Regions from separate parts of the Methylotuvimicrobium sp. KM2 genome, predicted to be linked through region 2. Evidence: riboswitches for the same ligand, from Rfam matches in the RefSeq annotation. Region 2 holds a riboswitch; the other holds the start of a gene.

The links. Region 2 has a riboswitch for cyclic di-GMP ahead of WJM45_RS19625 (S8 family serine peptidase). Riboswitches for the same ligand answer to the same signal wherever they lie in the genome.
Positions count from the first base shown of each region.
Region 1: another riboswitch for cyclic di-GMP. It lies ahead of WJM45_RS08660 (hypothetical protein); the one in region 2 lies ahead of WJM45_RS19625 (S8 family serine peptidase).

Region 1 is NZ_CP150634.1:2,042,290-2,047,872, forward strand. Features, by position in the region: gene WJM45_RS08645 (HigA family addiction module antitoxin) at 1-28, shown strand, start outside; gene WJM45_RS08650 (hypothetical protein) at 97-420, shown strand; partial or broken gene WJM45_RS08655 (IS3 family transposase) at 480-1,547, shown strand; gene WJM45_RS08660 (hypothetical protein) at 2,024-2,683, opposite strand; cyclic di-GMP riboswitch class I at 2,906-2,984, opposite strand; gene WJM45_RS08665 (hypothetical protein) at 3,646-3,930, opposite strand; gene WJM45_RS08670 (YidB family protein) at 3,896-4,369, opposite strand; gene lysM (peptidoglycan-binding protein LysM) at 4,387-4,830, opposite strand; gene WJM45_RS08680 (gamma-glutamylcyclotransferase family protein) at 5,207-5,583, opposite strand, start outside.
Region 2 is NZ_CP150634.1:4,636,554-4,642,136, forward strand. Features, by position in the region: gene WJM45_RS19620 (DNA ligase) at 1-180, opposite strand, end outside; gene WJM45_RS19625 (S8 family serine peptidase) at 589-2,415, opposite strand; cyclic di-GMP riboswitch class I at 2,503-2,588, opposite strand; gene WJM45_RS19630 (bile acid:sodium symporter family protein) at 3,057-3,989, shown strand.

The sequences.
Region 1 (5,583 bases), 2.4 Mb from region 2:
ACACGTTAAAAAGCTTGTGGCTGCTTGAATCATCACACAACCAAACGCTGCACCGGACAAGCCGGTGAGCGCGGCGTTAGGTTCTAAAGGAGAAGAATGAAAAATTGGCACATAACATTATTTTTACTTTTGTTAATTATTGTTCTTGCAATTTGGAGTTTATACTCTTCTAAAAATATTAGGAAAGAACTCTCTAAAGAATGCCGTGGTGATATTCAGTGTGTTGAGCAAATTAATAATGTTCCATCAGAACAATTAGAACAGATACGAAGAGAGACTCTTCGTTGTAATAACAGTCCTCAATGCATTGATCTTTACACTTTTGGAACTGGGGATTATGTAAAACCCAGTCAACATATTTTCATACCAGTGACGCATGATAGCCCTAACCAAAAAAGTATAATGGACCCCAAAAACTGAACAGTTAATTAAGGTGGTAATCTGCATATATAAACCCGAGAAAGTGTAGAGGAAAAACCATGCAGAGAAAGAAACACAGTGCCGAATTTAAAGCCAAAGTGGCGCTAGAAGCCAAAACCATCAACGAGATCGCCGGCGCGCACCAGGTGCATCCAAATCAGGTCTCGAACTGGAAAAAAGAAGCGCAAGCCGGACTGGTCGAGTGTTTTTCCGTAAAACGGGGCCGAAAGAGCCGGCAGCATGAAGCCGACCAGGAAGCGCTGTATAGCCAAATCGGGCGGTTGAAAGTCGAGTTGGACTGGCTTAAAAAAAAGTCCGGGCTGTCCCTGTAAGCGAACGGCGCCAGTGGCTGGAACCGGCTCCGGAGCTCTCGTTGAGTCGTCAGTGTGTATTAACCGGCGTGTCGCGGGGAAGCTACTACTACCGAAGCGTACCGGAAGACGCGCTTACGATCGACCTGATGCATCGGATCGACGCGCTTTATACCGACTATCCCTTTTACGGGAGTCGGCGGCGCTGAAACGGTTAGGCTATCGGGTCAATCGTAAGCGCATCCGGGGTCTGATGGCGAAGATGGGCTTGGAAGCGATCTATCCCAAGCCCAATACCAGCCAAAGTCACCCGGAACACCGAGTCTATCCGTATTTGTTAAACGACTTGGCGATCGAACGGCCCAATCAGGTCTGGAGTACCGATATTACTTATGTACGGCTCGCTCAGGGATTTGCCTACCTGGTGGCCGTGATCGATTGGTATAGCCGCAAAGTCTTGGCCTGGTACTTATCCAACACGATCGATATCGGGTTTTGTCTGGATTGCCTGGAAGCCGCGTTACGACACGGGCAGCCGGATATTTTCAATAGCGACCAAGGCAGCCAGTTTACCAGCCGGGAATTTACCGGGCGCTTGACGGAGGCCGGGATACGGATCAGCATGGACGGGCGTTGGATAATGTCTTTGTAGAACGCTTATGGCGGAGCGTCAAGTATGAAAATATCTATGTCAAAGGCTATGAAACGATGACCGAAGCCAAAACCGGACTGGCCGAGTATTTTCAGTTTTACAACGAAACGAGGCCACATCAAAGCCTGAATTACGCGACACCGCATGAAGTCCATGGCGGCTAATAGGCATGGCGCGTGGCGGGCCTGTGGACAAAGCGTGAATGTCCTTCGGACCGTGTGGATAAGCTGATGGAAAACTGCTGAAGCAGTTTCCCACGAGCTTACCCACACTCATTCACCCTTTGCCCACAGGCCCGCCATGAACCGAAAGAGGGTGATGAAAACGCCTGCGGCGCAATAATTATAAAAGATTTATTTTTTAAAGAGCAGGTTCCACCTTAAATTAGACCATTTTCTGTATTGACGTTGGGGTCCACTTTACTATAGCCTGGGCCGATTGTTCCAGCATATTTGGCTGGATGTTCAGGGGCGCCGGACCTTCTTTCCTGAACACTAGATATTGGGGAGAACCACGGGAAATACGGAAGAGCCGAAAAAAAGAGATCCTATCACTCAGTCTATGGAATGGCGACTTACCAATGAAGATGCTCGGGTAAAATTTAAAAAATCTTACCCGACAATACAAAAATGACCGAATACTATGGTGATAGAAACTTAGCTGAAATTTTACTACCCCCAAGTACAAACACATCCAGATTTTCGGTTACCGGTCCTTCACCAACGTCATCTTGAAACTTAATATTTAAGAAACCTAACCCTAATATTGATGCGTTAAGTTTCGAAGGACAACTATTACCATTCAAAAAATTCGCTCTACCGACTATCGCTAGAGCACCAAAATTTACTGCGAAGTCTGACGTCTCACTGTCCTGGAATTTTAGTTCCGAGGAAAACCAAACTTCAGTAAGTAAACCATTTCTGATACGTTCTAAAGAACTATCAAAAAGAATGAAAGGGTCTGTTACGTCTTTAACTTCTTTTTTTTCTTGTTTATCATAAACGACAAGCCGCCCTTCTCCGGTAGAGCAGTCATCCATTCGTAAAGCCAAAATAGTGTCTTTGGAAACACGCCTATTTGGCGGAAAATTTTGAACCAGATTGACAATCGCTTTCTGCGATTGCGTTAATTTGGAAATTTTGGTGTTTGAAATATTTAACTGGTCTTCAATTGCTAATTTTAATGAAAGTTTAACATCAAAATAATTGGCTTCGTTTGCATTTACCTGTTGAGAGTTAAATAATAAAACCAATCCAAAAACTATTGCTATTTTTACTATATATTCAATATTTTGACTCATAGCACGCTACCTTTGCTTTAAGTAACCCTTTAGCACTTTCCCGTTTTTCATATGATGAGGATTAAGTACTTGTTTGAAAGTAATTGATTTACCATAGGCGCACCCCAAAAAAAACTGTACAAAGCGCGAGACTAAACGATTACGCTCGCATAGAGCCTCAAACGGAATTCTTTAAAACAAATAAAAAGCCGAACCACCTACATGACCATAGCGACGGTCACTTTCGGCAGTCCGGCTTTCCTGGATCAAAGGACCCGCGACTTTCTGTCCCTACCTTACGATAGGTTTGGCTTTCACCGAATTCGATCATAAAATTTAATAAGTTTCAACTGAGGATTTTTATAAAGAATGAATAACACCTCAGGTTTTGTTGTCACCCCCTATACCCCTCATCGTTATACATAAGTCGAAAATTACCGTTTTTCTCGTTCCCACCGCTCCAGCGTGGGAATGCATACCGATCTTGCCTCGGCTGACAAGGTATGGGTTTCCACTGAGGACCGTGGGAACCAGAAAAAAATTACTGATTTGCAATCTTAGCTACTCCCTTTTGATTGAAAAACCGTCTAAGAATAAAAAGGCATGGGATATGTCTATCGAGGACCGCCGTGAACCCGTCCATGGGGGCTTGACGGCAGCGATCCCTGCTGCCGACATCCTCGCTAGCCACACCCCATACCTTCACAAAGTTAGCTAATTTTTGAGTATAAAGGGAGTAATGAGGCCTCGATACCATTTTTTGTCGCCCGACGTTCCCGACTTTCCCTCACCTAGCGTTAGGTGAGGAACGATCTGGGGATCGCTCCCACAGAGCATCCGGCCTCCTTGTGGGAGCGACGCCTTCGTCGCGATTTCGAAGCTACTGATGTTCAATATCCGCAGGTTTATCAAACTGCACAGTTTCCAGGTGTACGATGACCTCTGTTTAGCAAGTTTACCGATACTTGTGTATAACGGCGAGCCTATACCACTAGTTGTCGTCGGCGTTTTCGGCGATTTCGTGGGTTTTTGCTTTGGCCCGCTCGAATTTTGGGTTCTAAATCGTCGATTGCTTTTTGCGATTCTTCTTTGACTTTGTTTTTCAATTCGGTCAGTTTGCTTTGTTGTTCGTCGATAGTAGATTGGATTTTATTCAACAGTTCGTCTTCAGTTATGGCCGTCGCTCCAAAGAATAGGATTAATGATTTGAATCGTTTCGAACAATCCGAAACGTCAGGGTTTTCGGCCGAACATTTTGCCGAATGCATTGATGGCGCCTGAGACGCCGCCGACGCTATTCAGCAACTGTTCTCCAAGATCGGCGAGCGTTCCGTTTGGAGAAGCCTTGTCAATGACGTTAGGCACTGCTTCTTGGAGTCCGTTCAACGCCGAAGATTCGCTGATGCCCAGTTGTTTGGCGAATGCGGCAATTTTGTCGTGACCGAATATTTGTTCCAACTGGTTTCCGGAAACCGGAGCATTCTGGCCTTTGCCTAGCCACGAGGACGCGAGCTGCATTAAATCTTGGCTGCCACCGTTCTGCATGCTGGAAATAATAGAAGCCAGATTCAGTTGACCTTGAGTGTTACCGAACAATTTGGCCAACGCTCCGACGATTTCGGAGGTTTCTACTTTTCCGTCACGATCCGTGTCCAATTGCTCCTTGAATAATTGTGCACTTCTTTGAAGTAGGGAATTGATATCCATGACTGTGCCGCCTCGGGTCAAAGGTTTTTGGGGATTCGGATTTTCTGGCCGGGATAGATTTTATCCGGGTCTTTGATGACTTCTCGGTTGGCCTCGAATATTTTTTGATATTTCGAGCCGTTGCCGTAGGCTGTCTCGGCGATTTTCCAAAGCGTATCGCCTTTTTCGATCGTGTAAAACTGATCGTCTCCGGCGACCGTGCTGCCATCCGCGATCGTCACTCCTGCGGCATCAATGGCTTCGATGCCTTGCACATTCCCAGCGATCAAAACGGCTTTTTCCAATGCTTCGGCCGAGCTTGCCTTGCCGCTCAGAATGGCGCGGCCATCTTTGACTTGTATCTGCAAATTTTCGACGCCCGGATTATCTTCTTCGATTAGCTTTTGTATCGCGGCAGGCGCCTCGGTTTCGGAGCCGAACAGTTTTTTGCCCATATTCATCGCAAAGTTGAATAAACCCATGATCTATCCTCTTTTTTGTTGTGGAAATTTAGTTTGCTTTCGGAACATACACCCCGCCTTGATCGCGGTCAACTGATTTCGGGCGTACAAAAAATTAGGGCAGGCTTTGCATTTGACATTTGGACCTTGTTGATCTAACCGTCCAAGGAAAGTGACTTGTGGTATTGCATGCCGACAGGGGAGATATACCTTTCGCACTTCAAATTTCGGCATTGCCAGAGGAGGTGCCTGGGTGTCCGATAAAGGCTTTGCCAGCATGGAGCTGGCATAGAGCCTACATGGACGTATTCACGGCGTCCTTTAGCGGACACCCAGGCACCGAATTTTGATCTACGACGGGTATACAATTCGAATCATAACGCCAAGATTAGCCACGCTATCGGATTTGTCCAATACTCTGTTTGGCGCTTGCTGCAAGATAATCGCCGGAAGTAATACACACGAGACCCTCGATCGGGCGGTTATAGAGATAAACCCAAGCGTTCAGTGTTTGAACTGGGTCGAGCATGACCGGTTCGATGGACCTCGCATATTCGTGGGGTCGAGGGTCGCCAATGGCGCATTGCTCGTAGCGGTCGAGTGTGGCTAGGATCATTTTTGGGCGGCCGATTCGGTAGATATCGCCGAGCACTTGGTCACCGGCTTTGTTGGATTTTACGACGCCCGGATATTCCCCAAGATTAAATAATTTTCCCTGAAAATATCCAGGGCCAATCCAGTCGGCGCGTTGATTTAGCCAACGCGACATGGGGT
Region 2 (5,583 bases):
CCAGCGTGCCCGGATCCCATCAAGCTTTTCGCTGACCCAATATTCCGTGGCATCGATCGACGGATCGAAATCTCTGGCCTGCATGATGCCCGGTTTTTCAATGGCCGCAGCGATTGAAACAAACAAATATACCAGGATGACCAGCAAGCGGGCAAATTTGAAATGATTAGTATTGTTCATGCTGTTTCCTCCGTAGAGTAGTCGTTATGACAAAAGCCTAATGAAAAAAGGGCCGAAAAAAGGATGCAGGTTTAATTATGCCTTTCGCACTTCAAATTTCGGTAGTGACAGAGGAGGTGCCTGGGTGTCCGTCCGATAAAGGCTATGCCAGCATGGAGCTGGCATAGAGCCTACATGGATATATTCACCCAGCACCTAAATTCCTAAGCCTTTTGGCTATGGTAGATATCTTCCATAATTTAGATGCTGGGTTCACGGCGTCCTTTAGCGGCTTGTTTGTTTTCAAACGATGAGAATAAAAAGGGGGTTAAATTAATAATTCAAACTATCCTCTTTTTGAGTTACTTGACACAGAGCAAAACAACGCCGACGTCAGCCGGCGTTTTTTGGATTGCAGTTTACTTTTGCTTATTTAGAAACTGTAATCGTATGTTTAGCGGTTTTATTCGATGTATCGGTAGCAACCGCTTCAATGATATAAGTGCCTCGTCTTTCTTTGTTGGTATTCCAATTATGAGACAATTGATTACCGTCCACTGAGCTCACCAGGCTGCCGTTAATAAACAGTTGGATATTAGCCACAGCAACGTCGTCTTCCGCCGAAACATTTATTTTAACTACTCGTGATACTCGGCTACCGTCGGCTGGGTCGCTGATTGCTACGGTTGGAGGCGCGATATCTTCAATCACTTCTTCGATAGGCTCATCAACGACTTCTTCAATCGTATTTTGGACCGTTACATTAACACCACTTGAAACCCCTTCATTACCTGCCGCATCGATCGCGGTTGCGCTCAAGGTTACGGAACCATCTGGGACTTGATTGGAATCCCAGCTAAATTGGTAAGGTGCGGTCGTATCGGTACCGACATAGAAACCATTGGCATAGAGCGACACTTCGCTTACACCGACATTATCGGTGGCATTGACCTCGACTTCAACCAATCCGCTGACGGTATTTCCCCCCGTTGGCGAGAAAATATTGACTGAAGGGGCGTCGCTATCGACAGTGACATTCCCCATGCTTTGCGCCATTTCAACCGCTACGGCGGCATTGATGCGGCCGTGACCATAGTATGGGTGGATATCGCCAGCGATTTTATCGGCCGAGGATTTCAAAATTTGCTCGACTTCATCGGGCGTTAGTGTTGGATTCGCGCCCTGAATCAGGGCAATCACGCCTGCAGCCACCGGTGACGAAAACGATGTGCCGTTCCAACTACCATAACTGCCGCCGCGCGTAGTGGTTTGAATAGATGATCCCGGCGCCGCAACATCGATGAACGCGCCGTAGTTCGACCAGGACGTTTTGTTATCGGAGCTATCGGTTGCCGAAACGCTGATCATGTAAGGGTTATCGTTGAAACCCGGATCGACGCCGTCATTGCCCGCTGCAACGACTACAAGCCCGCCTTTGCTGCGCATGTATTGTGCGGCATTGGTTACCGCAGAACTGTTGGAGACCCCGTAGCTGATATTCGCGACATCTGCGCTTTGATCGGCCGCCCAGTTCAAGCCACGAGCAATATCGCTCCAATAAGCCCAACCATCACTACTGTTGGTAATGCGAACCGGCAATATTTGCGCATTCCAAGCGACGCCGGCAACGCCGTTAGCGTTATCGGTTGTGGCGGCCGCCGTACCCGCTACCGCCGTGCCGTGTCCATGTACATCAGAACTGTTGGTGCTGCCGTCGACCGCATTCCAACCGGGCAGCATTTTGCTGGATAAGTCAGAGTGCGCGCTATCGACACCGGTATCCAAAATAGCAATCACGGTGTTGTCGGCTTTTGTTGAGCTCCAAGAGGTTGGCGCTTGAATTTTGGGTAAATGCCATTGGTTGCCGTAACGCGGATCGTTGGGCGTCGTCAAGCTGAGTTCGACCGCCATATCGAGCTCTGCGAATTCGACATGAGGATTTTTGGATAATGCCCGAATAACGGCTTGCTCGGTTTGGGGAGGTACAGAGATAACATGCACTCCGATGTTACCGATTATCTCTTTTTTTTGGCCTTTATTGCGTTTCAGAATTTTGTCGAACTCGCTGTCCGATAACCCGGCTTTCGGTTTGACCAGAATTTGGCCTTCTTTCCAAGGCTTGTCGGGGGCTGCATAAGCCGTTCCGCTTGCGCCACCGAATACGCCGGCAATCAATACCGCCGCCAAGGCTTTGGAAATTTGAGTTGGTTTGAATGTGTTTTGATTTTTTTGACTTCTTCGGCTGTTAGAGTTCATGACCCCACTCCTTAATTTATATTTTAAAGGTCCGAAGGAGTTCCTTGAAGCTGAATATAAATTAGCGTAGATTTTGCGCTGCGCCAATTTAGCAACCCCACTGTCATAGGAAAGACTCCGTTAGACTGGAAACTTTGCGTCACCACCTTTCGATGGCTTTGCCCTTTTATGATTTTCGATTGACTGGAGCTTCTAAAAGCACTTTAAAAGCTTTTTTCGTTCCGGTTGAGTTACAGTGTATAAATTTCAGAAATAATTGATGTGATTTGCTTGGAAAAAATTTATTTAGAGAAATCATCTTGTTATTGTTAATATCGATTCAGTGATTTAGTAAGCACTTTTAAGTTGTCCATTACGACTCCCCTACAAAAAACCTTTTGAGTTTTAGCCATTCGTTCATCTTTAATTAAGCGCAATGGCCGACAGTGCATAGATTAAATCGCCAAAGAAAGAAATTTCTTTTTAGGCGAGTTTTTGTCAGTAAAAGATTACACAAGAAGTCTTATTTTGACCTTAATTCAGATAAGCGCTTGGCCTAAGTTCAATAACTCTCTCCATAGACAAACTCAGGGTTGATCAACAGCAAATCCGCCCATTTAAAGTATACTTGACGCCTATCATTTATTCGGTTTAAAAACGACGTGCTTCGCTTACTTAATTTGCTCGCCAATCTTTTTCCTTTTTGGGTCATCGCCTGCAGCGGTTTAGCATTATTTTTTCCTGCTTGGTTTACTTGGTTCAGCGGTCCAATGATCGTTTGGGGCTTGGCTATTATCATGATCGGCATGGGTATTACGCTTAGCTTCGAGGATTTTCGACGTGTAACGCGCACGACTCGACCGGGTTTAATCGGAGTCGTTGCTCAATTTGCCGTGATGCCGCTTTTGGGTTGGGCCATAGCTTATGGGTTTTCGCTCAATCCGCAATTGGCGGTCGGCCTGATACTGGTGGCTTGCTGCCCCGGCGGCACCGCATCTAACGTGGTTAGCTACATTGCTAATGCCGATGTCGCGCTATCGGTATTGATGACGATGTGCTCTACATTCGCCGCTGTTGTCATGACGCCGCTATTGACTCACTGGCTAGCCGGTGCCTACGTTCCGGTGGATGCTTGGAGCTTATTCTTCAATACTCTACAGGTGGTAATTCTGCCGGTTTTGTCGGGTATGTTGCTGAATCGTTATACGCCTCGCCTGGTTCAGGCCGTAACGCCTATCGCACCGCTCGTTTCAGTGATGGTCATCGCATTGATTTGCGCAAGCATCATTGGCGCGAATGCAAGCACGATAAAGGATTCGGCTTTATCTTTATTGAGTGCGGTTGCCTTATTGCATCTAGGCGGATTTACAATCGGCTATGCAATGGCTCGCTTGATGAAGCTTGAAGAAAAAGCAGCCCGCACAATTTCAATCGAGGTAGGCATGCAAAACTCTGGCTTAGGCGCGGTACTAGCCCAATCCAGCTTTGCACAAATGGCTCTTGCGCCAATTCCCTCTGCCATTTCGGCAAGTTTTCATTCGATCATCGGCAGTATGCTGGCAGCCTGGTGGCGTATACGAAAGACTAAAAGATAGGTGTGAATAATGCCGGAGAGATCCTTGTTTTCGCATATTCCAGTATCGACTTATGAAGGTGGGCTTTATCAGTAAGATAGGCTTTTGCTTTTCGGCAATTGCGGAATTTCAAGGGTGGCGTAAATGCTAAATGCACGAGAATTTTTCTGACCAGCATCGCCTAAGCTCCTTTTGTTTAAGTATTTCAATCCCTCTCTTTGAAAAAGAGGGGGCAACAATTAGGCATGAATAGCGGTAATTTGCCAATGGGGCATGAATACTTAAATAAATCTTTGAGAATTAGTTGTATCCGCATACCCATGACTTAACCCAGCCTTAACATTGCGCGTCAATAGGTTATTGAATAATATGAAATAATTAATTTTATGGCACTACAAAGTTAAATTTGGCATGATTTTTAATTATTATATTTCAATAGCATAGACGGTAGGGACTACACTTGTTAAAGCTAGGTTAACATAAAAGCACCAGAAAACAGGAGCATAAATGACATTGGTTTTATCATAATTTTACTTACACGCGATTGGCCTGGATTATACATATTCACCCTCGCTTTAAACAAAACACCATGGAAATCATCTGCTTTATCTAAGAAGCAGATCAATAGAAGGAACCCGGGTTAAACTAAGCTAGTTGTACGTTTACGAAGATCGGGGTAGGCATTATAATTGATATTTATCCTTCCCTTTTCCATCTTTTTCGGCTCGTCCGGATTTACCGTGGCAGTTCGAAAAATTGGCGACAAAGCAAACTCTTAAATTAAGAGTCACTAGGTTTATCAATTACTTAAATAATTTTTTCTTTTCTTATTCGGTATCGATACGCTATTATCACGGCAAGTACGGAAGAGCCTCTTTTTTAACTGCGAGGCTGCTCTTAGCATAGTTCGCATCAAAAGAACAAAAGTAAATGTTTAGACCCTAGACCACTGCAATTAATTTGTATCTGGCCCTGAGGTATCCCCACAAAACGCTCGTTCCCATGCTCTGCGCTCTTCGTTATACACAAATATCGATAAACTTGCTAAACAGAGGGCATCGTATGCCTGGAAACGGTGCTGTTTGATAAATCTGCGGTATTGGATATCAGTGGCTCCGAGATCGCGATCTGGGGATCGCTCCCACAGAGAGCATCCAGCCCCTTGTGGGAGCGACGCCTTCGTCGTCCCTCACCTAACGCTAGGTGAGGGAAAGTCGGGAACGTTGGGCGACAAAAAATGGTATCGAAGCCTCATTAGCTAAGATTGCAAAACGGTAATTTTTGACTTATTTCTGGTTCCCACGGTCCTCCGTGGGAACCCATACCTTGTCAGCCGAGGCAAGATCGGTATGCATTCCCACGCTGGAGCGGTGGGAACGAGGAAAGAAACTTTAGGAATGTCTGGTTGCTGGGATTATCGACCTATCGGGACGCAGAGCATCCCGGGATGCATTCCCACGCAGAGCGTAGGAACGATGAAAAAATCAATATATCTATCAATTTTCAGTCATAGCAAATTGTTTTATCTAGCTATTTCGTGGGGATACCTCAGTATCTGGCCCCGATTATTCATCCCGACGCTGAAAATCGTTGAAACGGAGCGTTAGCGAAGTGA